2 linked regions of the Oligoflexus sp. genome follow. The protein of the gene in region 1 interacts with the protein of each later gene in a pairwise test. Links are inferred from orthologs where the notes say so. Each region holds a gene or a part of one and is shown on either strand. Other genes may lie near its edges. The genes, in order: VFO10_RS06295 and rfaD.

Region 1 (15,704 bases):
TGCGGCTTCAGGAAAGCGCTGATCATTGGCTGGGTTTGGCCCTGCGCCTTTATGCGGAATGGGGCGGGGTACGCAAGGCCCAGGCCCTTTTAGGGCGCGTGGCGCTGACTTCGCCCATGGCTCCCATCGAGGATCTGGTCAGCACCGGCGGCAACGAGCTGACCTCCTTCCGCACCGCGATCGCGGACATCGCCCGTGAATCGGACGATCGCCTGCTCTTCAAGAAAGTGATCGCCTATGCGTCGCAACTTTCCGGAGCGCAGACCGGTCAATTGCTCACCCGCGATGGCGTATCGCACCGCTGGAACGTGATTGCCACCTTTCAGGATGGTCAGGTCGACGTTAAAAGCCCGGATGCTATTCAGGATTCCTCAAGCGTCTGTTGGCCGGTGATCGGTTATATCGAACGCACCAGAAGCAAGCTGGTGATCGACGACGCTCATGTCGCGCAGAGCATGCTTCCGGGGCTTGAAAAAGAGCTTTACATCATCAAAACCGGCGTCAGGGCTATCGTCTGCCTGCCGATCATCACGGGTGATCGGGATGCCTATGAGCTCCTGGGAGTGCTTTATCTTGAACATCGACAGATGTCGCATGCCTTCAACGGGCAGAAAATAGAAGTTCTCGAATTGCTCGCGCAGATCACCGCCGGGCGCATTGAACTTTCCTCCAAGGCCAGTTCACTGGAGGCTTCATTCCGCGAGGTGCGGCAGGTGCAGAGCGCCTTGCTGCCGAATCAATCCATAAGTCCGCATTACGCGATATCGCACTATTATCGTTCCGCGGAAATCAGCGGCGGCGACTGGTTCGGTTTCTTCGAGGATGAGGAGCAGGGCCGACTCTACCTTTTCGTGGGTGACGTCACCGGTCATGGCGTCCCGTCGTCCTTGATTACCGGGACCGCTGCAGGTTCTTTGTACTCCACGCTTTATGCCTTCCGTTCAGCGAGCGTGAAGCTGAGCCTGGAAGAGACTCTCATGACCCTGGTCAAAGCAACGAATCAAACCGTCTTGGAGACCGGCGCGAAAGTCGATCGACTCATGACGATGGTGTTCATTGGTATCGACACCAAAACCGGCGCGGGAACGATGATCAGCGCCGGACACCAGCCCGGCCTTCTGCTCGGTCGGAATCGAATCAGTGGCCTGAAAGCCGCAGGCAGTCCTCTTGGGCATCGCACCGATGGCAACTGGAAACCGCGCAGCTTCCAACTTGAAAAAGGCGATGCGCTTTTCCTCTTCACCGACGGACTCCTCGAAAATGTAGGGCCGCAGGGCGAAAAGATGAATCTCAGAACGCTCGAAAAAATTCTGGAGAACTCACGATCTCCTCATGATTTAAGACGCCAGATTCTGGAAGAAGCCTTTCATGTTTGGAAAGAACACAAGCCAAGCGATGATGTCACTTTTCTTCTTGTGCGTTGGGGTGAGGCTCTGGACAAGGCTTTGGACGAGCCCTGGAGCGATTCTGCTTGAGCCTGAAATCGGGCAATTCGACTCTGCATGATTCCTGGTCTTCCATTTTTCGCGTAATCGACGTAATATTCAGCCCACCCCCGAATAGGGGGCGACAACAGTGTCGACTTCACAGTCAAATGTGTCTGTCAAGTCATTGCTTTGATACAAAGGCCGTCCCGTGCATGGCTTTTGCAGCAAGGCTCTCGAACCACTTGAAGAGGCTTGTCACAAATGGGTCCTTTCACCCTCAGCGTAATCTTGTATGCGGCTGCTCACGCCGGACAAAACTGCGAAACGGTCTTTCAGGAAACCGCTGCGAAAGTCAACCCCAGCATCCTTTCCAATGGGGAGCGCCCCTACCTGGAAGAGCTGGCCTACGCGGCCTGCCAGACAACGAATCCCGATATCATCTGGCAGATCGTCAATCAGGAATCAAGTTTCCGTTTTGTCATCGCAAGGGACAATGCAACAGAAGGCGGACGCGTTTATCGAGGCCCGGCCGCCATCGACTTTCTTAAAGATCTGCAGAAGAAATCCCGCCGTAACCCCGAAAAGGCTGCCAGCGTTGATATTGGTGCCATGCAGTTCAACTGGAGCTGGCACCATGACGGCTTTGGCAAAGACCCCATCCGGATGCTGTCCCCCAGTGCCCAGGTTGAATATCTGCTGGAAAAATTCGGAGAGCATATCTATCAGCGCTGCTCGCGCCAGTGGGTCGGCTGCTATCACAATGCCTCCGACCGCGAGCGTGGCCTCGCTTACCAGACGGCCGTCCAGAAGAAAGGCCGCATCCTTCAGCTTCAGGCTCTTTATTATCTGAAGGGCGCCTTGAAAGAGATGAGTCCCGAACAGAAGGCCTCGCTTCCACGCCTCCGTAAAGAGGAATTCTTTCAGGTCCTGAACCAGTCGCGGGCCATCCCCCTTCCCGAGCGGGAAATTCGGCGTTTTGTTATCAATCCGCCTAGTCTCGCCCCGGAAGCAACGCCCCTTTTCCGTGATCTTCGCAGCTAAGGCCATTGACGGCTCTCCCCCGGTCCCTTGACAATGGAAGGGAGAGGAGGGCCTCACCCATGAAAGAACTCATCAAGCGCCGTCTGGTATTCGTCGAAGCCGAACAGACGATGACCGATGTCGTGGCCACCATGCGCGACCAGAATATCAGCAGCATCCTCGTGCTCAATCACGATCGCCATGTCGTTGGCATCGTCACGGAGCGCGATATCGTCCAGAAGTTCACGCTGCTCGAAAAGCAGGAGAAGCTTCATGCCAGCGTCGCCGCGTTCATGACCCGGCCCGTGGCCTTTGCCCGCCTTTCCCATCTTGAAGAGGATGTGCGCGAGATGTTCTTTCAGAAACATCTGCGCCACTTCCCTGTGAATGATGGTTCGGTCCATGAAAAAGATATACTCGGTATGCTGACCGTCACCGACATGACCCGCGCCTATCTGAAATCCGGGCAGAACCTGAAGAAGGATCTGGTCAAGGAATCGCTCGTCATCGTCTCGCGCGATATCGGGACGAGGAAGCGTTATCAGACGCTTTTTGAAGCCCTTAATTTCACCGTGATCACAGGCGGAGACATCGACCTTCTGGTGCGGCAGGCGCTGAATGGAGTTTATCCCATAGTTTTTGATGTCGATAATTTAACGCTCGATGAAGCCAAGAAAGATCTGGCCCGACTCAAAACGCATCGCGGCGTTTTCATCGTCCTGAGTTCCCAGCCTCAACTGGTGGAACCCTTGAAGAAACTTCTGAATAACGATCTGCACTGCGTGGCGCAAAAGCCGCTGGATATCAGCTATATTCTGCTTCTGCTGTCGCGTTTGAATCAGGCGGCGAGTCAAGCGTCTTGAAGAAGGCGGTCAGCTGCCATCCCTCGGGTGATTCCGCGCTGTCCTGAAGCGAGGCTCCCACGCGCTGAAGCATTTGTTCCGCCAGGGTCCTGTCGGCATAAGCCCAGGGCTTGCCATGCTTCGCGTTATCGCGGTAGCGAAGGCGCAGGCCGTCACCCTCCGGTTCAAGGTCCAAGCTGATCTCTTTCCCGTTTCCATCCTGGTCCTTGAAGCGATCGACGCTATGCAGGATGAAATGCATGAAGAGAGTCTGCATCAGCGTTGGATGCCCAAGGGCGTTCGGAAGGTCGGAAAGGGCAGGGACGCGTACGTGGATGCTGTGATACTCCAGAGGACGCTCCACGAACTGCAGAGCATCCTGGAGCACTTCCGGCAGGCTGAGCGACTGCAGCGGCTCATGCCTGGAGTCCCGGGTCAGAAGGCTCAGCTGGGTCAGAAGCTTCAGCATTCTGTCATTGGCAAGAAGACTGCGTTCGATCTTGCGCCGCTGCGCCGCGGACAGGTCATCTTCTTTCATCTGATCGAGATAGCCTGTGACAATGGCAATCTGATTGCGCAGCTCATGACCCAGCCCCACGGTCATGCGACCCCAGACATGGTAGCGCGCGATCTGCAAAAGCCCGTCCTGCAGTTCACGGATCCTTTCTTGTTCCCGATGCAGCATAAAGTGCAGCGTGCTGACGAGGCTGCTCAGAAAAACCAGGAGCACGGCAAGGCCAAAGCCGGATGGGATGGAGCGCCAGGGATTCATGGACAGGACCTCCCATGAGAGGGAGGCGGACATGACACAAAAGATGCCCACCGTCAGGAAGGGCGCTTTTCTGTCCCAGATATATCCGGCGGTCAGAGCCCATACCAGAAAACTCCCATAAGCCCAGCTCGCAGATCCGACGAAGAATTGCAGTGACCAGCTGAGCAAAAGACTGACGCTCCAGACGACGCGAAGTCGATTTTTGCTGTATTTGATGGGCAATGAAGGCAACACTCTCATGTCCTGGATACTGGCCACGATAATGATTGGTATCGGCTATATTTGCTGAGGGATAAGGCCGCAGAGCATAGGCTGCCGTGCGCCTTTTGTGAAGAACTCCCAAAGAGTAAAAAAAAGCTGAGGGAACCCGGGGCCTTCTGTATTATAAGGACCTAAGGCCTGCGAAAGTCTCATGGGTGTTACAAATGAACGAAAATCCAATTTCGGTGCTGGTAGTGGATGACGAGCCGGTGTTGCGTGAACTGGTCGCGTTTATATTAATCGATAAGGGTTTTCAAGTACTCGAGGCGGAAAGCGGCGATGCCGCTTTTCAGTTGATCTGCAAGAATGATTTTGATGTCGTTGTCAGTGATGTGCGCATGCCCAATGGTAGTGGCGTCGAATTGCTGACCCGGATCAGCAGCATGACCAAACGCAAACCCATGGTTTTTTTGGTGAGCGGCTATTCCGAAATCAGTCTGGAAGAAGCGCGGAGACTTGGTGCCCGTGATCTTCTCAATAAGCCTGTCGACTATGACAAACTCTGTCAGGCCATCATTTCCAGTGCGCGCACCAATCAGCAGCATTCGAATTCCGGCTAAGGGGGCGCAACGCCATGTCTGACGCTTCTCGCATGCCCGTTCTCTTCGTCTCTCACGGCGCTCCCAGCAAGGCTCTCGATCACAATCAGGCCGCGCACTTCCGCGCCTGGGCCAAGGCCCTGCCGGCCCCGGAAGGCATCATCGTGATTTCCGCCCACTGGTGGGAACACGCGATGCAAATCTCCTGCTCCGATCCCTTGCCGACAATTCATGACTTTGCCGGCTTTGGCGAGGAGCTGAAAAAGATTCAGTATAAGGCCCATGGTTTTTCACCCGAGCAAAGAGCGCGGGTGCAGGCCTGCATCGGTCCATTGGATGAAGTGGAGCGAGGCCTGGACCACGGGGCCTGGGTGCCCCTCATGCATATGTATCCGGATGCTGCCTTTCCCATACTGCCGCTGGCTTTAAGGCTTAAGGATAAGTTCCCACGCTTTTTTGAAATCGGAGAGAGACTCGCCGTTTTGCGTCGCGAGGGTTTTCTGATCATCGGGACTGGCGCCGCCACCCATAACCTCGGGGCCTTCGAGGAGGGACGGACGGATGCGCCAGAGTGGGTGACTGACTTCGATCGCTGGCTGCAGGAACGTCTTCTGGCTCGGGACAAGGACGCTCTGGTGGAGCCGCGCTTTATCCAGCCCCTTTTCCGCAAGAACCATCCGACCAATGATCATTATGCCCCGCTTCTTGTCGCTCTGGGTGCAGCATGGCAGGGACTGCAGGATGTTCGATTTCCCATTCAGGGGATGGAGCACGGAGCACTCAGCCTACTCTGCGTGCAATTCGACTGATTGTGTTTGACCCCCTGGCGTGAACTGTTGAATAAAAGAGGCCTGATTCGGCTCAACATGAGGTACGTCATGGTTTCTCCACTTTTTCGCGCCGCCAGCTGGGAAAAAGTTCCTGGCTTTGATTTTTCCGATATCACTTACCACCGGGCCATAGGGCAGGGAACTGTTCGGGTCGCCTTCAACCGACCTGAAGTGCGCAATGCCTTCCGTCCGAAAACAGTGGATGAACTTTATACCGCATTGGATCATGCACGCTGCAGCGCTGACGTTGGCACGGTGCTGCTCACCGGGAATGGTCCATCACCGAAGGATGGGGGCTGGGCCTTCTGTTCCGGTGGGGATCAGCGCATTCGCGGCAAGGACGGTTATCAGTATGAAGATAATGCAGCGGCCCCGACCCGCCTCGGTCGCCTGCATATTCTTGAAGTGCAGCGATTGATCCGTTTCATGCCCAAGGTCGTGATCGCCGTCGTACCGGGCTGGGCCGTAGGTGGTGGTCACAGTCTTCATGTCGTCTGCGATCTGACCCTTGCCAGTCGCGAACATGCCATCTTCAAACAGACCGATGCGGACGTCGCCAGCTTCGACGGTGCTTTTGGTTCGGCATATCTGGCCCGCATGGTCGGACAGAAAAGAGCGCGCGAAATCTTTTTCCTGGGTGCCAACTACAGCGCCGAGGAAGCCATGGCCATGGGCATGGTGAACAAGGTCGTGCCGCATGAGCAGTTGGAAGACGTGGCTCTGGAATGGGCTGGTGAGATCAACAGCAAATCACCAACGGCCATTCGCATGCTGAAGTTTGGTTTCAACATGATCGACGACGGCCTTGTCGGTCAGCAGCTCTTCGCCGGGGAAGCTACCCGCCTTGCCTATGGTACCGACGAGGCTGAAGAAGGCCGTCGGGCCTTTTTGGAAAAGCGTAAGCAGGACTATTCCAACTTCCCTTGGCCTTACTGATGAGAAAGACCTTTGCCGAGCGTTCGGAGACTCTGGATCAGCTGGCGATCGACGGCTATGCCGTGATTCCCGACGCCTTGCCCCCGGCGCAGACGGAAGCTCTGCTGCAGGAATGGCGAAGGCGCTATGCTGAAGGCGCTTCGACTCCGGCCCAGATCGGCAAAGGTCATCAGAAGCACGAAGCGCAAACCATTCGCAGTGATCGCATTCATTGGCTGGACCCCAGCGATCCCCAGCCGGCAGTGGCGGCCTGGTTCGAACTCGTTCGCAGCTGGAGCCGTGCGGTCAATCAGGGGCTTTATCTTTCCATCAATGCTTTTGAGTGCCACTTTGCAGTTTACGAGGCGGGTGCATTTTATCAAAAGCACCGCGATCGCTTTCAAAACGACAACGGCCGCCGTCTGTCGCTGGTCTTTTTCCTGAACAAGGATTGGCAAAGCCAGGACGGAGGTGAGCTGGTGATCTATGACCCCGAGGATGAGGACCGCATTCTCAAAATTGTTTCACCCGCTTTCGGTACCCTCGTCCTCTTCGATAGCCAGCGCTTTCCGCATGAAGTCCGGGCCCCGAAGCGCCAGCGCCTTTCCCTCACGGGCTGGCTGAAATCCATTCCTGCCCATGAAGCCGCTCTGAACGGAACGGGCTTCCTCTGACCCCGCATGACCCCCGAGCCTGGCAAAACTCTTGCAAAGAACGAAATGGGATTGTGATGGTATCACGGTAACCTGCGTAAAGGGGACATATATGGGTTTGGAAACGATTTTGATTTGGGCTGTTATTGGTTTGATTGCGGGCTGGCTCGCATCCGCTGTCGTCGGCGGAGGATACGGAGTACTCGGTGATATAGTGATCGGTATCGTCGGTGCCTTCATCGGCGGTTTTCTTTTCCGTGAGCTCGGAGTCGGAGCCCCTTTCGGTGGGCTGGCCGGAACTATTTTCGTGGCCTTCATCGGTGCGATAGTTTTGCTGCTTCTGCTGCGCCTCATTCATCGTGCGCAGCGAACGTGAACGGGTTTTGAAATAGCGACATTGAGAGGGGAAGCCGGAAGGCTTCCTTTTTTTATTTGTAAAGCGTGGCATTGAATTCGCATTGCTTACGTTATGACGATAGGAGATATCGTCTGCTTTCAAGGAAGGCTCAATGTGCAGGAGGTGAACATATGCTGGAATTTTCCTTGCCAGGAGGCGGTCTTTGGGGAATCGGTTTAACCGGTTTTTTATGCGGTTTGCGAGAACGGCGTCTTGTTCCTGATGTGGTGTGCTCTGTCTCCTCGGGAAGTCATGCAGCGTATCTCACCTACAGCAGCAGCGATGCAATGCGCTCGCTGCAATGGTTTCAAACGGCCCGCGATTTCCTTATCAGTAAACCCTTGAAGCGTTTTCTTCCGCCTTACGATATGCAAGGCGAAACACTGCGGACTCTTGTGCAACCTTTCATTGCCAATCCCGAGAGTTTCGCGAGCATCGGGCTCCGGCATTTCTTCGTCGGCTATGTGAGCCTGAAAAGCCGCAGCTTCGTGATGGAGGATATCCTCGCCCATCCTTCCGACCTGGCCTATAAAGTCATCATCAAGTCCTCGACCATTCCCTTCCTCACCAACTTCGTGCCGCATTTCGATGGCTGCATCGATGGTGGCTTTGTGACCAATAACTTCACATCGAAGCTGGAAACCACGGAAAAATGGATGATTTCTTATGATTTCGGCCGGCTGCCGGTGTTGGACAAAAAAACCTATCATCGGCGTATCGTCCTGCCAAGGCCGAAGGGAACGCCGCTTTATATGAGCAATGATCAAATGAGTGAAATCTTCGAGCGCTGCTACGAGATCGGCGTGACGCTTCACGCCGCCTGACGCCTCAACGAGGATTTTCCTTGTCCTTGCCGTCCTGCTCGGCCGCTTCGATGAAGACCCGCCGGGCGATCTTGCCGCGATCTATGCGTCCCAGGATGGAACGCATGTCCTCATACATGCTGCGGTCATTCACCAAGGCCCCAAGGGTACCCTGGCCGGCATCTATTTTCTTCGCCACTGAATCCAAATGAGCGGTGGCGCTTTCCATGCTCGCAAGGCTATTGCGCAGCATGCGTTTGGAGGCGGGATCATTCAGCATGGCGAACATCGAATCCTCGGCGGCCATGCGCGTCATGATCTGCCGCAGGGCGCGGGTGGAAACCGTAACGTCCTCGGCGGCAGTTCCGACGATTTGAGCATCGGGAAGGCCGGCGGCGAATTCGTCGATTTTTTTCGTCGTGTTGCTGACCTGATCCATGATCACAGATGACTTCTCGACCATCTTGGCAAGGTTATCCGCTTCACGGGTCGCAATCACCGAACCTTCAGGCAGGTTGTTCGTTCCTGCCGTGTTCCCGGGATAGAGCGAGACGAATTTATCCCCCAAAAGACCCTGGGTTTCCAGGGCCACCGAGGCGCTCGGGCTGATCAGATCATAATAGGGGCTGTCGACGCTCAGGATGGCGACGATGGCCAAGGCCCCGTTCGGTGATTCGATTTTGATATTCGAAACGTGACCGACTTCCACCCCACCGATGCGCACGGGAGCGCCTTCGATCAGGCCCGAGGTATTGGTGAAATGAGCCTGATATTTCCGGGATTTTTTAAAGAGATTGACGTTGTCGCCTGCGAGGAGAAGGGTCAGTCCCGCGACCGCTGCCACGCAAATGACAAAAACACCCAGCTTGATTTTGGTTCTTACGCTTGCCACTTTCACTCGACGTCTCCCTTGATATAAGCCTCAATGCGTTCGTCCGGTTCCCGGTCGATCGCGGCACGATCCTGAATCACGGCAATCCTGCCTTCATGCAAAAAGGCAATGCGATCCCCGACAGCCAAAGCGCAGGGTACATCGTGAGTCACCAGAATACCGGTCTGTCCATGGGCCTTGCGATCCAGCATGAGGCCCGAAATTTTTTTGATGTTGGCCGGATCCAGTCCCGCCGTGGGTTCATCATAGAGAATAAGCGCCGGATTCAGCATCAAAGCGCGGGCCATGCCCACGCGTTTTTGCATCCCACCGCTCAATTCAGAAGGATAAAGTTGGGCGATATCCGGCATCCCGATGCGTTCGAGCATGTCATGAATCGCCTTCTGCCTTTCGTCAGGAGGCATGTCTGTCAATTCCCGCAGGGGATATTCCAGATTTTCCGCGACGGTCAGACTATCGAACAGAGCCCCATTCTGAAAGGAGTAGCCGACCTTTTTCCGTACTTCCCGCCACGCGCTTTCATCGAACTGCGTGATGTCCTCGCCATCCAGAAAAATGGACCCGGCAGCCGGAGCATCAAGACCGATGATGGCTCTCAGAAGCGTGCTCTTCCCCGTGCCGGAGCCGCCGAAGAGGACCAGGATTTCCCCGGCCTTGACGTCAAGGTCGAGTCCGCTATGAATCACTTTGGAACCAAAACGCGTTTCAAGGCCTCGAATGGAAAGCAGGGTTGTCCCTGCGTTCTCTACCATTGCAGCATCCATTGCAACTTGGTGATGAAAAAATCGCCCACCAGGACAAATATATTCGCAACAACGATGGCCGTGGTGGTGGCAATACCGATCCCGGACGTTCCGGTCTGCGTACGCATGCCCATGAAACACGAGATAAGGCCGATGACGCCGCCGAAGATCGAAGTCTTGGCAAGACTGAACAGAAGATCATCGAAGGGTACGGCATTCATGGTCTTTTCAATATAAAGCGAAGGCGCGATCCCAAGGCTGCTGATGGAAACCAATAGCCCACCGGCAATGCCGGCGATATCGGCCAGGAACGTAAGAAAGGGCATGCCGCAGACCAAGGCGATGACGATCGGCGCCACCAGCTTTTCCTCGGGCTTTGTGCCCAGGGCCCTGAGGGCGTCTATCTGCTGGGTGATCTTCATGGATCCCAGTTCAGCCGCCACGCCACCCCCGGAACGCGCAGCCACCATCAGACAGGCGAACACCGGACCAAGCGCCCGCACGATGGCAAAGGCGATGATGTTCGGCACATAGAGTTTGCCGCCGAAGCGGGACATGCCCTGACCGAACTGAAGAGCCATGGCTGCACCCGTGGCAAAGGAGGTGATCACGACCAGAAACCACGAGCTGATTACGAGGGATTGAAAGCGTTCGATGATCACGCCCGGTGATTTGAGGGCCTTCGGGACACTGATCAGAACGTCCTTGGCCATATAAAGGAAGTCGGCAACGACTTCAGCCGCATGGGCCAGAGGAGTTCCCACATGATAAAGAAAGAGCGGTACGCCATGCGATCTTTTTGTCATCGAGCGGCTCTTTCCTGGAAACCTTGGAGCGAGCGGTCAAAGGCCATACGGCTGCTGGAATCGAGCTTGGGGCCGGCCAGGATGAAATCATAGAGACAGGTATCCGTCCGCACCACACCGATGCGAACATTCAAAGGTTTTCCATCCACCTGCCCGCGCGCTTCCGTGATCAAAGCCGGATGACCGCCGACCATAGCGCTTTTGGGAGCATCGACGACCTCATGTTCCGGCAGCTGCTTCAGGATGTCGGTCGAGAGTTCTTCCAAAGGTTTATAGCGAGCTTCACCACAGACCGAACTGACATTCAGGATGGCCTGATCCAGGCGATTGCGATAGGCGCGATCAGCCTCGCCGGGATCAATCGGTTCCCAGTCGGCACCAGGCTCTGGAATCTTATAGGCCTCGCTGCGTGAATCCTTGGTTCCCATGATGGTGGAAAGACAGGCGGGCAGCGGCAAAATCAAACCGATCAGGATCCAAAAGGAAAGCTTTTGCATCGCTTTTACTCCCATGAACAAGCGTCCAGAAGCGGACTTGCCCGGATCGTTGCAAAAAGCAGACCGAGTTCAAGTGCGCGGAATTTCAGTTATGTCATTAAGACTAATGAAGGCGACAAGGGACAGCCCTTGTCGCATTGCGAATGCTTCCGGTGAATCAGGTGCTGAGTTTCCATTCCCTTTGTGTGATCAGGCGAGCGCCGCGCTTGGAGAAGGTATAGCTCCAGGCCCATTGCGCCATGACGGAAAGGCGATTGCGGAATGTGACGAGATAAAAGACGTGAACGAAAAGCCAGGCAAGCCAGGCAATGAAACCGGTCATCTTCAGGCGACCGGCTTGAGCGATCGCACGGTGTTTGCCGATCGTGGCCATCTGTCCTTTGTCATTGTAAACAAAATCCTCGCGTGCTTTGCCGGCCATTGTCCGCAGAATATTCTTTGCGGCGTGACGTCCGGCCTGCATGGCAGCAGGAGCAAGCCCCGGCAGGAATTGACCTGGAGCTATTTCCAAAGACGCCATATCACCGACTACAAAAACGTTCGGGTAATTCGGAATCGAAAGATCCTTGTTCACCTTCACGCGTCCGGCCTTATCCAAAGGAATTTCCGGGATGAATTGCAAAGGCGCCGCCTTTACCCCCGCGCCCCAGATCACAGTGCGGGCGCGAATGAGCTGATCGCCGATCTGGACGCCTTCGGCATTGATGTTCTGCACCATGGATGAGGTGCGAACTTCCACGCCCATGTCCTCAAGATCTTTTTTGGCTCTTTCGGCCAGTTTTTCATCAAAGGAGTTCATGATTTTAGGCGCGGCCTCGACCAAAACCACATGGGCCTGGGCCGGGTTGATATGTTTGAAATCCTTCACCAAAACTGTGCGCGCAATGTCCGCGATCGCACCGGCCATCTCCACGCCGGTCGGTCCACCGCCGACCACGACAAAGGTCAAAAGTTCTTTTTGCAGGGCGGGATCAAAGGTGTTTTCCGCCAATTCAAACGCGGAAAGGACCCGCCGGCGGATTTCGGTGGCCTGCTCCAGCGTCTTCAAACCGGGAGCAAAGGCTTCCCATTCAGGATGTCCGAAATAATTATGCTGCGTGCCGGTGGCAATGATCAGATCATCGTATTCGATTTCGTGATTTTCAGTGACCACATACTTTTCATCCAGATGCACGGCCTTGACTTTGCCCAGGTGCACTTCAACGTTGGCCGCGTCCGAGAATTGAGCCCGAATCGGAACGGCAATATCCGAGGGATTCAGACCGGCTGTGGCGACCTGATACAAAAGCGGCTGAAAGAGATGGTGGTTGTTCTTATCAAGCAGGAGCACCCGCACTTTCGGTTGATTGGCCAGCTCCAGGGCCGCCTTCATCCCGGCAAAGCCGCCGCCAATGACAATTATCCATCTCTCGCCGTCCTGTCTGGTTGGTTTCAAGCGCATTGCAAAACCTCCTTGCGCAGTATCGTAAAACGCTGGGCCGAAGAGCTTTTGCAAGAATGCGGCCAGGCAGCGCCCAAGGGTGCTTTACCAGGACACCTCCAGGTCGGGTAATCCTGCCATATTCAGCCGGGAGTAGACCCAAGTGTCGGTCAACTCCCCACTCTGACTGTTGCGGCGGTCATGGCGGAGTATCCCATCCCGCTCAAATCCCAGGCGCTCGGCCACGGCGCGACTCCGTGTGTTATCTCTTTCACAGCGAATCTCGACCCGACTGGCCTGCAGCTGCTCAAAGGCATAGCGAGTGACGGCATGCACCGCCTCTGTGACCAGACCTTGGCCTTCATGGTCCTTATGGACCCAGTAGCCGATTTCAAAGGAAGGGACCGACCAGTCCATGCGATGCATGCCCGAACTTCCGCACAGCTGCTGCGTTTTTCGATCAAAGAATGGCAGCACGATATCGGTGCGCGCCAGGTATTTCGCGTGGCAGAGGCGAGCCATGTTTTCGCTGTCTTCCTGAGTTAAATGGGACGCGTCAACCCAAGGCAAAAAGCGGCGCAGATGCTCGCGTGAGGCATTGATGGCGGCATAATAGGCCGGTCCATCCCCGGCCTGGGGCGGGCGAAGGACAAGGCGTGGCGTAAGAATCGGCATGGGTAATGCGATGAGAGCGGGATACTGGGCTGACATAAAGGCTCCTGGATGAATCGGATCACAGACTTCCTTAAAATAACACGATCCTGGCAAATACATTGCAGAGCTGAGGACGGAACAGACTCCGGAGGCTCCCTTGACCAGTTCAGATGTTTGGCAGCAGATCGGCTTATCGTGTCTTTATTATTTCGGATTAATCCTCATCGTGCGCATGGCCGGCAAGCGGCTGGCGGGGCAGACCACGACGATTGACCTGATTATTTTGATTTCGCTGGGTGTGGTTCTGCAGAATCTGACCCTCGGCGAGGGCAAGTGGAACTCGGCGGTTTTTATTTTGACCGTTTTCAGCCTTCATGTGGTGCAGGCTCGGCTCTGCCAGCGTTTCCCTGCCTTCCGTCGCCTGTTCCGCGAACAGCCTCGGCCTTTGATTCGGCAGGGACGGATACTGCCCGAGGCTTTGGAGGACGAGGGACTGACGGAGGATGAACTGCTCGCCGCGTTAAGGCGCATGGGCGTGGATTCTCCGAAGCAGGTCCGGCTCGCTGTTTTGGAGGAAACCGGCCATATCTCGGCCATTCGCAATGATGGGATGGCATGATACCTTAACGCGCACTGAGCCGTTGATCACGGGCCCCATGCCGCACGACTTCGCCATCTTTCATTACGAAAGAAATTTTTGTCAGAAGGCTGATGTCCTGCAGCGGGTTCCCTTCAACAGCGACGATGTCGGCAAGCTTGCCCTTTTCGAGGGACCCGAGTCTATCCTCAGCCTTCAGAAGCTGCGCGGCATTCCACGTGGCCAGCTGAATGGCCTCCATGGGGCCGAGTCCCGCCTTGACCATCAGAAGGAATTCCTCGGCGTTGCGGCCGTGTTCGGAGACACCCGTATCGGTTCCGAAGGCGAGTCGCACACCGGCCTTCATCGCCCGTGAAAAGGTGTCCATGATTTTCGGGCCGATGCTGATGGCCTTCACGCGCACCATTTCCGGGAAAAAGTCCTGGATTTTAGCTTTTTCCGTGACCCATTGCCCGGCCTCCAGGGTGGGCACGAAAAAGGTTCCGCGGCTTTTCATCAGCTGCATCACCTCATCCGTCATGTAGGTTCCATGCTCAATGGAATCCACGCCCGCCAGCACCGCTCGCTTCATGCCCTCGGTTCCATGCGCATGCGCTGCGACAGTCATCCCGTAGTCGCGGGCCGTGCTGATGATCGCAGCCAGTTCCTCGGCGGTGAACTGCGCATTCTGTCCGCTTTTTGCTGGACTCAGAACGCCGCCGGTTGCGGTAATTTTAATCAGATCCGCGCCATCCTTATAGCGTTGCCGCACGGCCTTGCGCGCCTCATCCGGTCCATTGATCACGCCCATCTCCGGGGTCGGTTCCGGCAACATACCCTGCCGCGCCCCATTCGTAGGATCGGCGTGGCCCCCCGTGGTCGCAATGGATTTGGTGGCCGCCCAGATGCGCGGACCTTTTAATTTCCCCGAATCAATCATGCGCCGCAGGGCAACCGTCACGTTATCGGTATCACCCAGATCGCGTACGCTCGTGAAGCCGGCCTGAAGCGTCCGTTCCGCACGAACTGCAGCTTCCAAAGCGTAGTCGGCTGTATTCAGGGTGTAGCGTTCCAGATAGGATTTTTGACTGAACTCGGTGCTCAGGTGCACGTGCATGTCCATAAATCCAGGCATGATCGTCGCATTTTTCAAGTCAATGAGCTGATCACCGGGCCCCGGGGCGACAAAGCCTTTTTCCACGCCTTCGATGCGATTCCCGTTCACAATCAGTGTCATGTTTTCCTGGGGGCGGGACGTGCGGCCATCAATCAGCTGCTTCGCATGAATCAGCGTGCGTGCGGACAGTGGACCTGTCGACAAAAGACAGAGCAGTGCCACGATGCGGGTTGTTCCCATGCGTTTCTCTCCTGACCTTGAATGTCTGACCCTTGTTTAAAGGGACTTTGGGCGCGGCGCAAGAGAGAAAGCAGGACTAGTCAATCTTATCGAGGTTCTCACTCAAAAAAAGGGGCAGGGCTTCGAATTTAAATTTGGTGAAGACCGCCGATAGAAAACCATCGGCGTCAGAATCCGTGACCCTTGCGATCTGGCTCCAATTTTCGTCGTAGCAGTGTTCCTTGAGCGAGGTCACAAAATAACGGCGGCAGAGCAAAGGCCGGCTTTCGTAGATCGAGCAGCGACTTTCTTGATCCAGG
Region 2 (15,662 bases), on another replicon or contig:
AAGGCACCCGCGCCTGCTCCACCGATCAGCAAAACGCCGAGAATCGCGAAGATCAGAAGCTTCTTCTTGCGCTTCTTCGCCTCCTGCTCAGGATTTTCCTCGGCAGGGGCTTCACCTTCTTTTTTTTCTTTCTCTTCTTTTTTGCCTTCTTCTGCCATAAATACTCCTGTTGAGCCAGGGTCAGGATTACAAGAGATGTGCCAAGGCTTCGACGCGTCCAATTTTTACGAGAAGCTGTAAAAAGCTGCGTGCATCCTTGCAAAAGCAAGCGCTTGCGGAGCGTTTGCGATAGTCATAGGATAAAGTCGATTCTTTTGGGGATTGAACCAAAGCAAGGCGTCAGAGCCCTGACGACAGGAGTCAAGAGCGTGACGGGGAGTCAAAAATTGTACTCATCATTTGTCAGAAGACTGACGTCGGGAGTCATGCTCGTGACGGGCATGCTGGGAACCGCAGCTTATGCTCAAACCGAAGACGCCTCCGAACCCCGACGTCTCTTCGTGGAAGGCGAGGTCACCTGTGGTACCAAATGCCCACGACTCAATCATTTTCAATTCGGACTGCGGACCTTCCTGAGCGAGCGGCTTTCGCTGCAGCTGGCCTGGGATCCGGGACTTGTTGAAAAACCAACGTGGGAGGATACCTATGATCGTTTGGATCAAAGGTTACCGCCGCGTCGCACCTGGTTTGATCGCTATGCTTTGCGTTTCAGGGCCAGTGATGCGGTCGAAGTGAGCCTCGAAAACTGGAATGCCGCCACACTGATTCCCGATGCCAGCGGTTTGAGTTTTGCGCATGCTCTTCAGGATAGCGGCTGGAATCAGACGGCTTTGCGCATGAGCGTGATCGATACGGAGCGTCCCGCGAATTCCTGGACTCTGATTGCAGGACTCGGTGAAGGCGAACGCTTCAAGGATCGTGATCATAAAGCCTATCTGGCTCTGATGCTCAGACGCGAAATAAGTGAGGGACTCGAATGGCAAGGGGCTTATTCCATGGATCCCGACAGCATGGAAGAGGAGAGCTTTTACTGGCTCCCGCGTGATCAAAGAGCGAAAGCCCGCGAAGGATTCAAAAATGAGCGCCAGGCGCTTTCTCTTATCCTCACGGGACAGCATCGCAAAGCCCGTGGTCTGCGTGCCGCGATCGGGCTGCAAAAAAACCTGATCCGCGGCCCCAAGACACCGGCGGATGTCACGGCGGTTGATCCTTCGGAAGGTCCCTTCGATCTTACGGAAATTCTCGCCGAGCACTGGGGCATGAGAAGCGAGATTGAAAAGCGCACGCTCGCCTTCAGCGCTTCCTATTTGATTCTAGCGGAATACCTGCTCGCTTTCCATCACCAGGACCTTGATGTCAAACTCAGAGCCGGTGCCCGGGCGCGTGCCTGCCAGGGTCTGGGCCGCGACGGCCGCTGCCTGGATGCGGGGACCGATCACGACCGCCTTCGCCTGCGTGAAGACACCTTCGGGATCGGCTATATCAATGAAAGCGGATTCAGTCTTTTTCTGGAAAACTTTTTTGTAAAATATGACAGACTATATGAACTCTATCACTTTGCTCCGGGTCAGGATAAGCGACAGCGCGCCCAATCTTTTGCGCAAGTTCGTCTGACCTGGAACTGGTAGACGAGCGCACCAAAGGGCTTAAAAACCGGCGACTGGGGCCGTGTTTTCGTCCGTATTTTTCTTTGGTGCCCCGGTTGAATATGCTATACATGGCTCCCTGGACCGCATCAAAAGGAGAAAGCATGAAAATCAGACGCACCCTATTGGCTCTTTCATCCCTTGCCGTTGGGATGGTCTTGAGCGCTTGTAAATCCTGTACCGCCCAACATGACCCGCGGCCCGCACAGGAGCGCTTCAAACAGGAAGAGACCAATGCCAATCAGGCTATCGAGACACTGAATCCTGACGGATCGGTGCCCGCACCAAAAGCTGTGGCCAGCAGCGGTGGAGCCAGTGGCGGGGTTGGACAGGAAAAATTCAATCAGTTCTGCGCAGCCTGTCACGGTAACGATGGTGCGGCCAGCGGCCCAGGCGCGCTCGCTATGAATCCCAAACCGCGGAACTTTACAGATGCCAAGTGGCAGGCTTCCGTGGATGACGCCCATATCACCAAGGTCATCAAGGAAGGCGGCGCGTCCGTCGGTCTGAGCCCAACCATGGCACCCTGGGGAGCCGCACTCAACGATGCCGAGATCGCGGAAGTCGTCAAATACGTGCGCTCGTTTAAAAAGTAAGCGACCCGTGCTTGTATAAAAAAAAGCGGCACCTCGTTTGAGAGTGCCGTTTTTTATTGGCCAAAGGAGTTTCGATTTCCGGCCAAGGCAGGTATATACTAGATCATTTAGGCCTGCAAACGCGAGCCGTTCTGCTGGCAAAAGCCTTGTAGAAAGGGGTTTTAGAGGATGATACTGATCACCGGCGGCGCTGGCTTCATTGGCAGTGCCTTGGTCTGGGCGCTCAATGAGAAAGGTCACCACACTATCATCGTCTCAGACCACCTCGGTTTGGGCGACAAGTGGAAGAATCTTGCAAAACGCCGTATTGACTACGTGGTTCCCAAGGATCAACTTTTCAACTGGCTCGATGAAGCGGGACATCCCCTTTTCGAAGCCGTCTTTCATCTTGGCGCCTGCTCATCGACCACCGAGCGTGATGCCGATTATCTGATGAACAACAACGTTCTCTTCACCAAAAAACTTTGGGACTACTGCGCGCAGCGCGATATTCCCTTTCTTTATGCCTCTTCGGCCGCGACCTATGGCGCCGAGGAATCGACCTTCCTGGACGAACACGAGCGCATTCCCGAACTGCGCCCGATCAATAAATACGGCTGGAGCAAACAGCTCTTTGACGCCTGGGCCTTGAAGCAGAAAATAACGCCGCCCTTTTGGTATGGATTCAAATATTTCAACGTCTACGGCCCCCAGGAATATCACAAAGGTCCACAGGCCAGCGTTGTCTACCATGCCTTTCCCCAGGTTCGTGACAAGAGCAGCCTGCGCCTTTTCAAATCCCATCGTCCCGACATCGAACACGGTGAACAGCGCCGCGACTTCGTCTATGTGAAGGACGTGGTGAAGGTCATGCTGCATTTCTGGAAGGAACATCGCCGCATCCCTTCGGGCCTTTATAACCTTGGCACCGGCCAGGCACGGACGTTCGCCGACCTTGGTCGCGCGGTCTTCGCGGCCCTCGATAAAAAGCCGAAGTTCGAATGGATTGAAATGCCTTCGAGCCTGCAAAACCAGTATCAATACTTCACGGAAGCTGATCTGAACAAACTGCGTTCCGTGGCCGGATATCAGGAGCCCTTTTACAGTCTGGAAGACGGTGTGAACGACTACGTCAGACACTATCTCAATCAGGGTGATCCCTATCTTTGATTTCATCCGAAAGCATGGCCTGCTGATTCTCGGCTGGATCGGTTGCTCGTCTGCGGCTTTTGCGCAAGGCGGCAACTTCCATATTCAGCAGATTGAAATCAAAGGTCTGGGCCGCACCAATATCAATTGGCTCATGGAATATGCAGGGCTTCAATGTCCCTGCGATCTGAGCGGCGCGGACATCGACACGCTCAAAACCCGCCTTCTCACGACTCAGGTCTTTCAGGATGTATCCGTGCATTTGAAGGAATTGGAGAAGGACCCAGGAGCCTATCAACTCGAAATAGATGCCAGGGAAAAATGGACCGTTATTCCTGTGATTCGCGGGGCCTTTGGGGGTGGAACACCGCTGATTGTCGCCGGCATTTATGACACCCATTCTTTTGGCAGTCTTTGGACCATGGGTGCAGAAAGCCGAACCTATGGCTCCGCCCCGACCGGCGGGGTCATGTGGATCCGTGCCCCGCGCTGGCGAGGGGGTCGTCATTACTTAAATCTTGAACTCTGGCGGGACAACCGCATTCGTAGCGTATACGATAGGGAGGATCAGGAAGTTGCTCGAATTTATGGCAGCGCCACAGCCGTGGTTGCCGAAGCGCTGGTCCCTCTGAGTTCGAATCCTCGCAGTCCCTGGCAGGCCGGACTGCGTGTGAATTTTAGGCAGCAGCATCAGCTGGGATGGCAAACGGAGAAACCTGCTCCGGGCGTGGATGATTTTGATTTGCGCCCCATAAATCAGAAACGTCTCTTGGCCAGGCTGGTTTATGATGATATGGCTGTCCTGCAGCAGAATTTGCAGGGTCTGCGCGTCCTTCTGAATGCCGGACCCACCTGGTCTGAGGAAAAAAACCAGGCGAGTCTGGAACAGGAGTTGTTTTGGTACGGGCTTTGGGACGAAGATTGGAATCTCGCCTTTCATGAATGGCTGGGATTGAGCGATGATCGTTCCTATCAGAGCCTCTTTTTTCTGGGTGGCTTTGATTCGGTTCGTGGGCTACCCGATGGTGTTATGTACGGAAATAAGGCGGTCTACGGTAACCTGGAGCTGCGGAAAATATTTCACCGCTCCCGTTACGTTTGGTGGCAGGCCGCCACCTATATCGACTATGGTGCGGCTGGGTATGCACTTTCGGATTGGAAACAGAACGATCGAGCGAGCGCAGGCTTAGGCCTGAGGCTGGCAGTTCCGCAGGTCAATCGACTGGTTTTCCGCGTGGATTATGCCTGGAGTCTGGCTGAGCCCAACACCAGCAGTATATCGGTCGGTATGAACCAATTCATTGACCCCTATCGTCCCTTGTAAAGGAGAAGTAAGCATGGATGCACAGGTTCAAGTTCGCGAGAGTCTCCGTTGGTTGGATGGATTAGAGGCGGGCTCGCTGCCAACCAACGATCTCTATTTTCTGGCTGAAAAACTCGATCCCGTGCTGATCAGCCTGATGATTCGTTATCTTCGTAAAAAATATCCGAGCGCCAAGCCTGAAGCCGCTGGCGTGCTCGCCCGTATGCTGGAGCTGACCAGCACATATCCGCAGCTCGTGAAAAAAACCCGTGAAGCCGAGCACGATCCGGTCAGTGAATGGTTCCTCGAAACCTATTCCTTTGCCGAGTTCTACAGTAAACCCGGTGAGCTCGTGCAGGTGATCGTCGATAAACTGGAAGGCTAAAGTCCTGTCGTCCTGTCGGTCCGTGACTCCTTCTCTGCGCTTCGCGAAAATGATAAGAGACCCGCACCCCACGGGTCTTTATGCATTTGTGCTCTTCTCTTCGTGCCAACTTCGAAAATTCCATGTTAACTTCCACGCTGGGCCAATCGGATGACTCGGTGAGGCGCGTTATGTATTATCGTCTGCTCAAGCTTACACTTGCGTTCTTCACGCTCATGCCCGAAGGTTTTGCGAAAACGCAGAAGCTGACCATTGCCGCCACGGAATGGGCGCCACTCACAAGTTCCGATATGGAACGCAATGGTTTACTGGCGGATATTACGAGCGAAGCCTTGAAGAGGGTGGGCTACGAAACCGAATTTGTGATTTTACCGTGGAAAAGAGCCCTCGAAATGACCCGAAAAGGTCGTTACGATGCGCTGCTCGGCGCATCCTATGTGGAGGAGCGGACTCTTGATTTCATCTATCCGCAATATGCCTGGCGCACATATTCCTATTTTCACGCACTCAAAGGCTCACGAACGGGGCCATTCAAAGGCCTGAAGAGCCTCTGTCCCGCGACAGTGGGCATCCTGATCGGATCCTTTCACCGGCGCCCTCTGCTCGAATCAGGCTGTCTCAAAGTCTATGAGAACTCGTCCATTCAGCAGAGCATGCAGATGCTCATGCGTGGCCGCATTGATCTTTATCTGGCCGTCCCGGAGGTGCTGCATTACTATCTCAGCACCGAGTTTCCAGGGGCCGAGGATGATATCATCACGTTGCGTCCCGCTTATATTGAAGACAAGGCCTATCTGGTCTTTCCCAAATCCCTGCCGCAGAGCGCAGAGTTAGCCAGGGATTATGAGCGAGGGATTGAATTGATCAAAGCGGAAGGAGCCTATGCTGAGGTCATCAAAAGGCATCCACTTGCGATCAGACCGTAAGAGCGCGCCTCGGCCGCGGCCTTCTTTTCTGCCCGGCTCAGTCGCCACATAAAGCGAAGTCCCGCTCCATTTTCCGGCGTCATCATAAAAACCTTGGCCATCGACATCAGCCAACCAGGATAATCACGACCCAGCTGCGTTGCGACCACACCCGGACGCACGGCAAAGGCCGGGGCCGGAATATCGCCAAGGATCCGCATGACGTTGCTGATGCCTATATGGGAGGCGCCGGCGGCCTAGAGAGGCTGAGAGATCATGAACAACGGCATATGCGGCCTCGAAAGACCCGTGGGCAGGTTTCCATCAAAAAAAGGCGAGGCGTGTCCTGGAGATGCTTCTCCAGGACAGTATACCTTTGGGAATTAATAACCGCGCGGGAGGACGAAACTGCTCACAGTCGAGCCGAATACTTTCTCTTCACCGTATGTTTTCTCGGCTGGCAGCGTCAGGTAGTCAGCCGTGAAGTCCGACTCGCCATCAAAGAGGCCTCTGGGACCACGGGCAAAACCCCAACTGTTCTTGCTGACGAAAGTTGCCAATTCGCCTTCAAGGGCGGCAAGCTTCTCTTCCTCACTTTTATCGCCCCGTCCGAGATTGCCGACGCCAGGAGCATTCTTCACGGTATAGTCGGTTAACAAAACCATATGACCGCCTTGGTCAGCAGGCAGGCTGGGCAGGTTCTGGCTCAAGGTGTTGTAATCGAATATTCCCCGACGCGTGGCAGGGTCGGCTCTCAGACCGTTGAAGAATACGTGAACGCTCATAAGAACAGGTTGACGATCGTTCAAGGCACGCATCACGCGTTTGAATATCGCGCGACGAGCTGCAATGGTTTCAGGCGTGAGGCCTTCGGCCGTGGTAACACCTTCGGCAGAAGGAAAGCCAACCGTTCTCCATTCCGTTTGTATGGCCTGAGCAACTTTAACCTTCGACTTCGGAACGAATTTATACTCCTGGCTCGCACTCTCGCCGCTATTGGCTGGATCTTCGACCAGGACTTTCTTCACAGGGCCGTTGGCGATCTCAACATTCTGCAGGTTTTTCACGGCTTGCGGAAGCAGGTCGTCCATGTTGACTTTGAATACTTTGTTAAGGAACGCGGTTACTTTTTCCTTGGTGCGATCTTCGGCCTTAAAAAGTTCCCCGCCTTCGAGCAGAGCCTTTTGAACTTCGACCAGGGCCGCGGCCTGCAGGGCCGACTTTTCTGTTTTATAGTCATCCACACCAAACTGGGCTTCACTCAAAAAGCCATAGTTGGACATGAGATAGACAGCCCGGTTCCACGAACCGCCTGTGTTGAATTCAAAAGATTTGATGCCACCCTCATCTTTCGCGGTTCCCAGCTCCTCGTAAGAGTCCTGGGTTAACCTCGTATACCAGTCCCAGTAAGTCCAGTAAGACTCCGAAACGTCGACATGAGCATTATGATTCGAGAAATAAAGGGATTCCAGCCAGCTGGCCTGGGAATAGAGCCAGCAGTTGCCAATCGATTGACGTTTGCTGCGCGTGCCTCCGACTTCGGTCACGCTGGGGGAACTCGTCGACGTGGTATCCTGGCAGGCGCTCAGCAGTGCGGAACTCAAAAGCAGGCAGCTGATCGACTTATAAAGAACGCGACTTACTTGAACTGTGTTTTGCATATCTATTCACCTTTATCGTTTTGTTTGAAATTAGCGGCCGCACTCGTCGACCAGAAGGCCGAAGGATTTATCGAGCGAGTTGACAAAGTCGATTTCGGCAGCTTTGAAACTCAGGAACGGACCTTTGCCGAAATCGGAGGTCACTTCACCATCGATATTGGCCTCGAAGGCGATGTTAGGAAGCCAGCCGTTGAGGAACAGGTTCATACCTGCCATTTTCGTTGCTCCTTCCTCGGTCCTGATAACATCCGAGCGATAGTTTTTGTCGACCTTCAGGAAGTAAGTGTAGGACCAACCGTTCAGTTTGATTTTTTCAGTCAAGGTGAGCTGACATGGTTTGCTTTCATCCAGCTTGAAGGAGTAAGTGACTTCCGTAGGCACCAGAGCTCCGCTGGAATTTTCAGCGTGTATAATACCTTTTCGGCTTTGGACAAGGTTCACAAATCGCTTGGCAGCTTCGAGTTGACGAGCCAGCAAAGACTGTTTCAGGGCCTCCGAAACGGCTTTGTTGATACGCTCGACGACGGCGGTCTCGGGGACGGCACCGGCCAGGGCTGCTGTGATTTCAGCTTTAATACGCTCTTGAATTTCAGCTTCCGTCGGCACAAGTGCCAAGGCCGCGGCCACGGCTTTATCCACTGCGGCTTTGACCTGATCTGGATTCGAAAGGCCAGCAGTAGCCGACTCCACAGCAGCGTTGATTCTCTTTTGGATTTCTTCGTCGCTCGGACGAGCTTTCAATGCTTCATCGACAGCCTTATTGATACGTCCAGCGACGTCCGCTTCGGGAACGAGGCCTTTGACAGCATCGGCGACGGCGTCAGCGATTCTTTTCAGAATGCCTTCTTCAGTTGTTGTGTTGGCCAGAGCCTCGGCCACGGCTTTATCCACTGCGGCCTTGACCTGTTCTGGATTCGAAAGGCCAGCGGTGGCCAACTCCACGGCAGCGTTGATTCTCTTTTGGATTTCTTCGTCGCTGGGACGTTTCTTTAGGGCTTCTGCAACCGCAGCATTGATACGTTCTTCCACTTGCGAGGGCGTAACAGTGTCTTTAAGCGCTTCCGCAACAGCTTTCTTGATTCTGTCTTGAATTTGCTCTTCGCTCGGCTTGTCCTTCAAAGCATTTTCGACTGCAGCGCTGACGAGTTTATCGACCTCTTGCTTATTCACGAGGCCTTCGGTGGCTTGACTGACGGCCGCTTCGATACGCGCCTTAACATCGGCTTCTTTTTGCGCAAGCGCAGTCTCGCTGGCATTATTCTCCGCTTCCAGTTCGGCGATACGTTTACTTTGCTCGGGATCCTGGACGACCACGGTTTTTGTTTTGGTCTCTTTACCGCAGGCGCTGACGAGGACTAGGGAAAGTACGACAAACTTGGAATACTTCATTTTTTGACTCTCTTTAGCAAAGTGAAGAAGACGGTGGTTGAGACATAAACCCTGGGTATTTATTGCAGTGAGGCGTAACATACTGACACTATTACTCTCAGTATAGAGTAGCCAGCTGCCCGCACGATCATTGGAGCCACTTATATATGTCCTATTGGCAACTCAAACTGAACTGGCATTGCAAAGGCGTCCTTCAATTCCATTTCGTTCATGAGAACGAGCGGATTGGGCCCAAAGCCCCGGGGCATAGCCATAATTTGTGAATGAATGGGATGTCGACAGAAGCCGGACAAATCCACTTGGGATAAGAGCTTTGACGCGAAAGTGAGGATGGCTCCCGGAGGGCCTACTTACTCAAGAAGCGAGAATACCTTCAACGCAATCTTCGATCAGTTTCTTGACTTTCATCAGGTCGAACGGTCCATCGAGGTAGTCCACTACCGTGGCTGGACGCTCATCTTCGTAGTCCACAGTGATCTTCACGTTGCCACTAGGCCGTAAGCTCTTCGCTTAAAGTCCAGAGTCGTTCCTGATTGTCTTCGGATAAAGCCTCAGGCGCGGCCTTCTTTTCTTTTGAAGCTTCAAAATAAGCTCCATTGAGCTTCTGCAGGCCCGGCTCAGTCGCCACATAAAGCGAGGTCCGCGCCCCCTTTTCCGGCGTCACCATAAAAACCTTGGCGATCGACATCAGCCAGCCCGGATAATCACGACCCAGCTGCGTTGCGACCACACCCGGATGCACGGCAAAGGCCGAGGCCGAACTTCCCTGCAGACGCCGCGCCAGGGCTTTGGTCATCAGAACATTGGCCAGCTTGGACTGATTATAGGCCTCCCAACCTTTATAAGGCCTCGCTCTATAATTCAGATCATCCCAATGCATGTGTCCGCGATAATGCAGCTTGGAAGAAAGCGTCACGATGCGGCCTTCGGGTGCGGCCTTGACCAAAGGCAGAAGCGCCTGCGTGAGGGTGAAGGTTCCGAGATGATTGACGCCGAAGGTCATTTCAAAACCATCGCGAGTTTCCTGTCGGGTCAGGCTCATCACGCCTGCGTTATTGATCAGGATATCCAGCTGGGAAAAGCGCCGCTTCAAAACTTCGGCCGCGCTTTTGATATTCATGATGTTCGCAAGGTCCATTGAGATGACGTCAACCGTGGCCTTGGGATGAAACTTCAAAATGGACTCACGGGCGTCTTCCGCTTTGTGCAGATTCCGGCAGCCCAGAATCACCTGGGCGCCTTGGGCCGCCAAGCCACGCGCGGTGGCCCAACCGATTCCGCTATTGGAGCCTGTCACCAAAGCTATCTTGCCCTTAAGGTCCATCCGTGGCTCCCATCATGTGCCTGTGGCGGCGGTTTCTTCCACTTTCTTGAAGGCTTTCTGCAGATGCGCCGGCAGATCTTTTCTCATATCCACGCCGACCACAGTGGAAACACCACCCTCCTGCATGGTCACGCCGTAAAGCTGATCCAGGACTTCCATCGTACGACGGTTGTGGGTGATGACCACGAACTGGAAGCGATTGGACAGCGCGTCCAGAACCTTGTTGTAGCGGCCGACGTTGGCCTCATCCAAAGGCGCATCGACCTCGTCCAGGAAGCAGAAAGGTGTGGGCTTGGTTTTCAAAAGCGCAAAGATCAAAGAGATCGCGGTCAGAGCTTTCTCACCACCGGAATAAAGCGTCATGCTCCGCGGTTTCTTCCCGGGCATTCGCACCATGATCTCGACACCTGCGGTCAGGGCGTCTTCACTGGTCAGTTCAAGACGCGCCTCGCCACCGGGGAAGAGGATGGGGAAGAGTTCGATGAAGTTCTGATTCACGACCTCAAAGGTGCTCAGGAATTTTTCCTTTGACGTCTCTTCGATCTCATCAATCGCTTCCTGAAGGAGGAGGATACTGCCGAGCACCTCTTCCTTTTGCGCGTCAATGAATTCATGGCGCTTGGAAATACGCTCGTATTCCTCGACCGCAACCATGTTCACGCCGCCCATATTTTCCAGCTGATTTCTGAACTTGCTGATTTCGCGGTTGGTCTTGTCCGCATCGAAGTTGGGATCTTCGGTGAATTCATAGGTCATCAGGTCAACCTGATATTTTTCCTTGGCCTGATCCAGAATTCCGCGGCTCACCTGCTTGAGACGCTCAAGTTCCACGCTTTTCTTCGATTTATTGCGCTGAATCTCCATCTGCAGATCCCGCGCTTCACGCAGGCGGCTTTCCACCACACGCAGCTCTTCCAGAACGCCGGCGCTTTGCTCGCGACGCTCGGCCAGCTGGCCTTCGAGTTCCTCGCGACGACGGATGTAAACCTCGATCTCCTGGGTGGCGTGGGCCTGATTGATTTCGGCCTGCTCCAGTTCGACTTCGAGTCGATTTTTTTCCTCGTAGCGTTTGGTGATGTTCGTCTGCAGTTTCTGCAGCTGCTGCCGGCTCTGCTCCAGGTTCTCGCGGTTGGACTGCGAGCGCGTCTCAAACTTCGCAAGTTCAAGCTGCCGCTGCTGATGCACGCGCATCACCTCGTCCTTGCGTTCGGCTATGCTGCTGGCCTCATCCTGCAGGGATTCGAGTTCACCCTGCTGCGTTTCCTTTTCCTGACCCAGGGAAATCCGGGTTTCACCGAGCTGCTCCAGCTCTCGCATCAGATCATGCTCGCGCTGATCAAGGTCTTTGATGCGATGATCATTCTGCTCGATGATTTCCTTCTGATGATTGTCCTGATTCAAAAGATTCTGCATCTCGGACATCGCCGCCAGGGCATCCTGGTTTTGGCTGCCGAGGCGATCGGTAATGTCCTTCAAACGAACGCGTGATTCCGCCTGCTGCTGCTCCAGCACATCCAGATGACTTTGAGCGGCGGCAAGCTTGCCTTCGCTTTCCTTCAGCTGTCGGGCCAGATTTTCGATTTCATTTTTGCGGCTGAGGCTGCCCTTGGACTGCGTTCCGCTCAGCAAAAGATCGTCGCGGGAATGAACCAGAACACCCTGGGCGGTGAAAAGGATCAGGCCATAGGGCAGGCTGCGCAGTTCATCCTCGTTCAAATGAACGGACGGCAGATAATAAAGCCGCTGCAAAAGGATAGTCAGCATACTGCGATGCGGTTCCTGCACCTTCAGAACATCCAGGACCGGCACAGCCTCGTAACGTTCCGCCCACTGACGAATGGCACCAAGGTCATCCGTATTCCAAAGCGAAGCGAGACTCAAAGGCAGGGACGCCAGCTGCTCCTGATTCACAAGGCGAATCAGCCCATTCAGAGCGTCACCTGATGGGATGATAAGGCGCTCGGACCAGCGTTCAAAGGCATTCACCGCACGCGGAGCCCACTCTTCAATCCCCTTATCAAAGGCGATGAAGTCGGTCAGCACACCGTAAACGGATTGTTTGGCTTCCGGATATTTTTGATAGAGCTGCTGCAGGCTCGACTTCAAATCGCCGCTGCTGGCTTCCAGCTCTTCCAGGGTGCCGAGTCGGGCCCGCGCATGCAGATAGGTTTCCTTATGGGCATCGCGTTCCCGCGCGCCTTCGCGAATCTGCTCCTCGCGGCGCTGAACGTCCACTTCCAGGTCCTGCTTCATCTGCAGTTCCTGATCAAGCCCGGCCTGACGTTCGTTCAGGACGCTGCGGGCCGCTTCGATTCTATCCGCGATCCCTTTCAAGGACTGATGCAGCGAATCCTGACGCTCCTGATAATTCTGACGTTCAATCAGAATACGTTTGCGGTCGCGCTCGATGCTTTCGCAGCGCAGGCGGTTGCTTTCGAGCAGCAGCTCCAGATTCTTGATTTCATCTTCCAGTTCCTGCGCACGGTTTTCAAAGACCTGCGCGGCCTCTTCAACCTGATCCACTTCATCCTGGAAGGATGCGATCAGATCCTGCAGACGTTCCACTTCCGCCTGCATGCGCACATAATCCGCTTCCTTGCTGGCCACCATGTTTTCAAGAGAGCTCAGGCTCTCCTGATCCTCCTGAATATTGGCCTGCAGTTCATTCAAACGCTTCTGGCCCTGCTCGGTGGTTCGCATGGCGGCGGTGATGGTGCCCTCCGCGCGGACGATCTGCTCGCGCAGGTTGGAAATCTCTTCGCGCAAAAGGTCCAGCTCAGGATCATTTTCAGAAAGCTGACTCTGCAGCTCCTCGACCCGGGCTTCAAGGCCGGACAGGTCGGTCATGGCCTTCACTTCACTATCGGTATCGGTGTCGAGTGAATGGGCGATTTCAAGGAGCCTGGTCGAAAAATGCCGGAAATTATGGGAAAAGAGTTTCATCTCCGCATCGCGCAAAGATCCGCTCAGCTGCTTCCACGCGGCAACCTTCTCCACCTGCTCCTTCAGCTTTTCGAGCTGTTTGGCGAGCTCGCTCAAAATATCGTCGATACGCTTCAGGTTATCGTTGGTGCCTTCGAGCTTTTTCATGGCGGCCTGACGGCGGGCCTTGAAAATAAGGGTACCGGCGGCCTCTTCCAGGATCTCGCGCACGTCCTCGGGCTTCGCATTCAGGATGCGATCGACCTGCCCCTGCTGGATCATCGAATAGCTGCGGCCGCCAAGGCCGGTGGTCGCGAAAAAGCCGACGATATCCTTCAGACGACAGGGTTTTTTATTGATGAAATATTCCCGCTCGCCATCGATATAGAGGCGACGGGTCAAGGCGATTTCAGCCTCATGGCGGTATTCAGGCGGACAGAAGTGGCTCTGATCCTTGTTGTCAAAGATCAGCGTAACTTCAGCCATGCCCAGCGGTTTGCGTTTCTCGGAACCGGCAAAAATAATGTCGGTGGCCACATCACCACGAAGGTGCTTGGCATTCTGCTCACCCATGACCCAGCGGACGGCATCGATCACGTTCGACTTGCCGGAGCCATTCGGCCCGACGATTCCCGTGATTCCGTCATCGAAGTTCAGTGTGACTTTGTCGGCAAACGACTTGAAACCGGAAATAACCAACTTTTTAAGATGCATGCATGACCCTCATCCCGCGTGGTCCCCTGCTCGGGAACCAGCGCAGGACATGCCAAAGATACGGCGTATCATTCAATCCGAATCGGAGTTTGATCCTTCATACTAGTACGAGGACGAACATCAAACAAGTAAAGGGATTGTCCGTAGAATGAGCAGGTCAGAAGCTTGCCGCTTTTGGAGACGGCCAGCTGATAAAATGAGGCTTCAAAGGCTGTGGAATCGAAGCTCGCAGCCTGCTCCAAAGAGAAGGGCGGGTTCAGGAATTTGCGTGAAATGCTGTAAAAAGGCGCGTCACGGAAATTGATGAGATCCCGGAAGTGATTCACAAGCAGCATGGGCTCGCCATCGATCTCTGTCACCGCAAAAGCGCCTGGATAACGGGCGACGCTGTCGCGATCGTTGGAAAAGCCGTAGACGCGCTGGACCTGGAACATCTCCGAGAACTTCGCGGTCCCTGAATTCAAAGCCGTGGGATTGACCTCGACCCGCAGAACGTTATTGCTGGTCGAACCATAGGCGTTGCCGCGCTGCGAAAGGTAAAAGACTTCGCTCGGATCGTTCGGCCCGCGTTTGGCCATCCAGAAGTTGGTGCGATAGATGCGGCTGTCGACATCGACCGTGCCTTCACCCGAAGTCGGCGTTCCATCGAGGTCACGCAGGGTGTAATAGATGAAGCGCATCTCCTTGTTCACCTGATTGGGTTTGGCATAGGTTCCGGTTTCCAGATAGCGAAAACGCGCCGTTCCAATCTCGGGATCCGTGGGTGAGGCCGCTTCCTCAGACGTCACGTTATAGATGAACATCTGATACGGATAGCCGTTACCAGGACGGCGACGGGCTTGCGGCGTGTCCTGCAGAAGATCGGGAACCTCATCCGCGCCATCTATCATTTTATCGGTGGCCAGATCGTAGCTTTGCTTGTCGGTGGCGGGGTAGTCATCCGCATCGGGAATATCGAGGTCCGAGGGGAAGCCGAAGAGCTGGACGTTGGTTCCGTTTTCATAGAAATATAGGGCGCGATGTGCATAGCCGTAGCTTCGCACGCGATCCAGAGTCGAGGCGGCGAGGTTATTGCGATCGAGGTGCCCCATGAAAAGATCACCATTCAAGCACGTCACGGCGAAGTAAGGCTGCGAAGGCGCCAGGATCCCATTCACAGGCGAGCATTCGATGCTCCATGAGGCTGCGAGTGTGGGGGCGGTTTCGTTTTTCAGGTCCCAGATATCGATGCGCCGCATGACTTCATCGCCTTCGGCATCGAAGGTGACGAGCAGGAGATTTTGCGCCACGTCCAGCGAACGGCCGAGACGTGGAATGGGAATCGTGTTGATCTTGGTCGGTGTTGCCGTTTCCGGATCGATGACCATGATCGAGCCTTCATTGAAACGGCGCTCATAGTCGGAATTCAGGGCATAAAAGTAGTTGCCGCTCGGTGAGGTGGCGACGTCCACTGGTCCTGCAATCTGTTCACCAAGCTTGGGCAACTTTTCCTCGGTTTTGCAGGCCCCAAAGAGGGTCATGCCGAGCAAAACCAGACTGCTGCCGAGCCAAGCTCGCGTTTGAGTCACGATCATATACAAAAAGCTCCTCAGACTAGGGCTGTTCCACGTGTGGAAAAAGTCGTCCGCTGACTTAAAACCAGCCCGGTAATTTCTCCTTGTGACCGAGTCACGAGCTTAGTTATAACCA

The links.
Region 2: the proteins of VFO10_RS06295 (region 1) and rfaD interact in binary tests that used the Escherichia coli proteins (3 or more experiments, as listed by UniProt). The link is inferred for Oligoflexus sp. from one-to-one orthologs.

What each region holds. Positions count from the first base shown.
Region 1 is NZ_DASTAT010000028.1:15,617-31,320, reverse strand. The notes cover bases 4,697-7,683. They hold VFO10_RS06295 (1,4-dihydroxy-2-naphthoyl-CoA synthase), read left to right. Parts: upstream 4,697-5,739; coding sequence 5,740-6,627; downstream 6,628-7,683. Other genes in these bases: VFO10_RS06285 (GlsB/YeaQ/YmgE family stress response membrane protein), read left to right, coding at 7,372-7,635; VFO10_RS06290 (2OG-Fe(II) oxygenase), read left to right, coding at 6,627-7,280; VFO10_RS06300 (class III extradiol ring-cleavage dioxygenase), read left to right, coding at 4,897-5,670; VFO10_RS06305 (response regulator), read left to right, coding at 4,697-4,882. Outside these bases: VFO10_RS06325 (SpoIIE family protein phosphatase), read left to right, coding at 1-1,475; VFO10_RS06320 (hypothetical protein), read left to right, coding at 1,689-2,468; VFO10_RS06315 (cyclic nucleotide-binding/CBS domain-containing protein), read left to right, coding at 2,528-3,310; VFO10_RS06310 (hypothetical protein), read right to left, coding at 3,252-4,295; more of VFO10_RS06305, read left to right, coding at 4,487-4,696; VFO10_RS06280 (patatin-like phospholipase family protein), read left to right, coding at 7,788-8,480; VFO10_RS06275 (MlaD family protein), read right to left, coding at 8,485-9,357; VFO10_RS06270 (ABC transporter ATP-binding protein), read right to left, coding at 9,354-10,103; VFO10_RS06265 (ABC transporter permease), read right to left, coding at 10,097-10,900; VFO10_RS06260 (hypothetical protein), read right to left, coding at 10,897-11,397; VFO10_RS06255 (NAD(P)/FAD-dependent oxidoreductase), read right to left, coding at 11,555-12,838; VFO10_RS06250 (GNAT family N-acetyltransferase), read right to left, coding at 12,923-13,528; VFO10_RS06245 (DUF421 domain-containing protein), read left to right, coding at 13,629-14,090; VFO10_RS06240 (amidohydrolase family protein), read right to left, coding at 14,095-15,405; VFO10_RS06235 (YkgJ family cysteine cluster protein), read right to left, coding at 15,482-15,704. UniProt on the Escherichia coli protein: Converts o-succinylbenzoyl-CoA (OSB-CoA) to 1,4-dihydroxy-2-naphthoyl-CoA (DHNA-CoA).
Region 2 is NZ_DASTAT010000140.1:65,068-80,729, reverse strand. What follows is about bases 1,456-4,400. They hold rfaD (ADP-glyceromanno-heptose 6-epimerase), read left to right. Parts: upstream 1,456-2,410; coding sequence 2,411-3,391; downstream 3,392-4,400. Other genes in these bases: VFO10_RS29350 (BamA/TamA family outer membrane protein), read left to right, coding at 3,375-4,400; VFO10_RS29360 (cytochrome c), read left to right, coding at 1,751-2,242; VFO10_RS29365 (hypothetical protein), read left to right, coding at 1,456-1,628. Outside these bases: VFO10_RS29370 (flagellar basal body-associated FliL family protein), read right to left, coding at 1-158; more of VFO10_RS29365, read left to right, coding at 387-1,455; more of VFO10_RS29350, read left to right, coding at 4,401-4,694; VFO10_RS29345 (hypothetical protein), read left to right, coding at 4,708-5,058; VFO10_RS29340 (substrate-binding periplasmic protein), read left to right, coding at 5,229-5,984; VFO10_RS29335 (hypothetical protein), read right to left, coding at 5,939-6,184; VFO10_RS29330 (hypothetical protein), read right to left, coding at 6,347-7,624; VFO10_RS29325 (hypothetical protein), read right to left, coding at 7,655-9,094; VFO10_RS29320 (SDR family oxidoreductase), read right to left, coding at 9,504-10,337; chromosome segregation protein SMC, read right to left, coding at 10,350-13,973; VFO10_RS29310 (hypothetical protein), read right to left, coding at 14,042-15,547. UniProt on the Escherichia coli protein: Catalyzes the interconversion between ADP-D-glycero-beta-D-manno-heptose and ADP-L-glycero-beta-D-manno-heptose via an epimerization at carbon 6 of the heptose.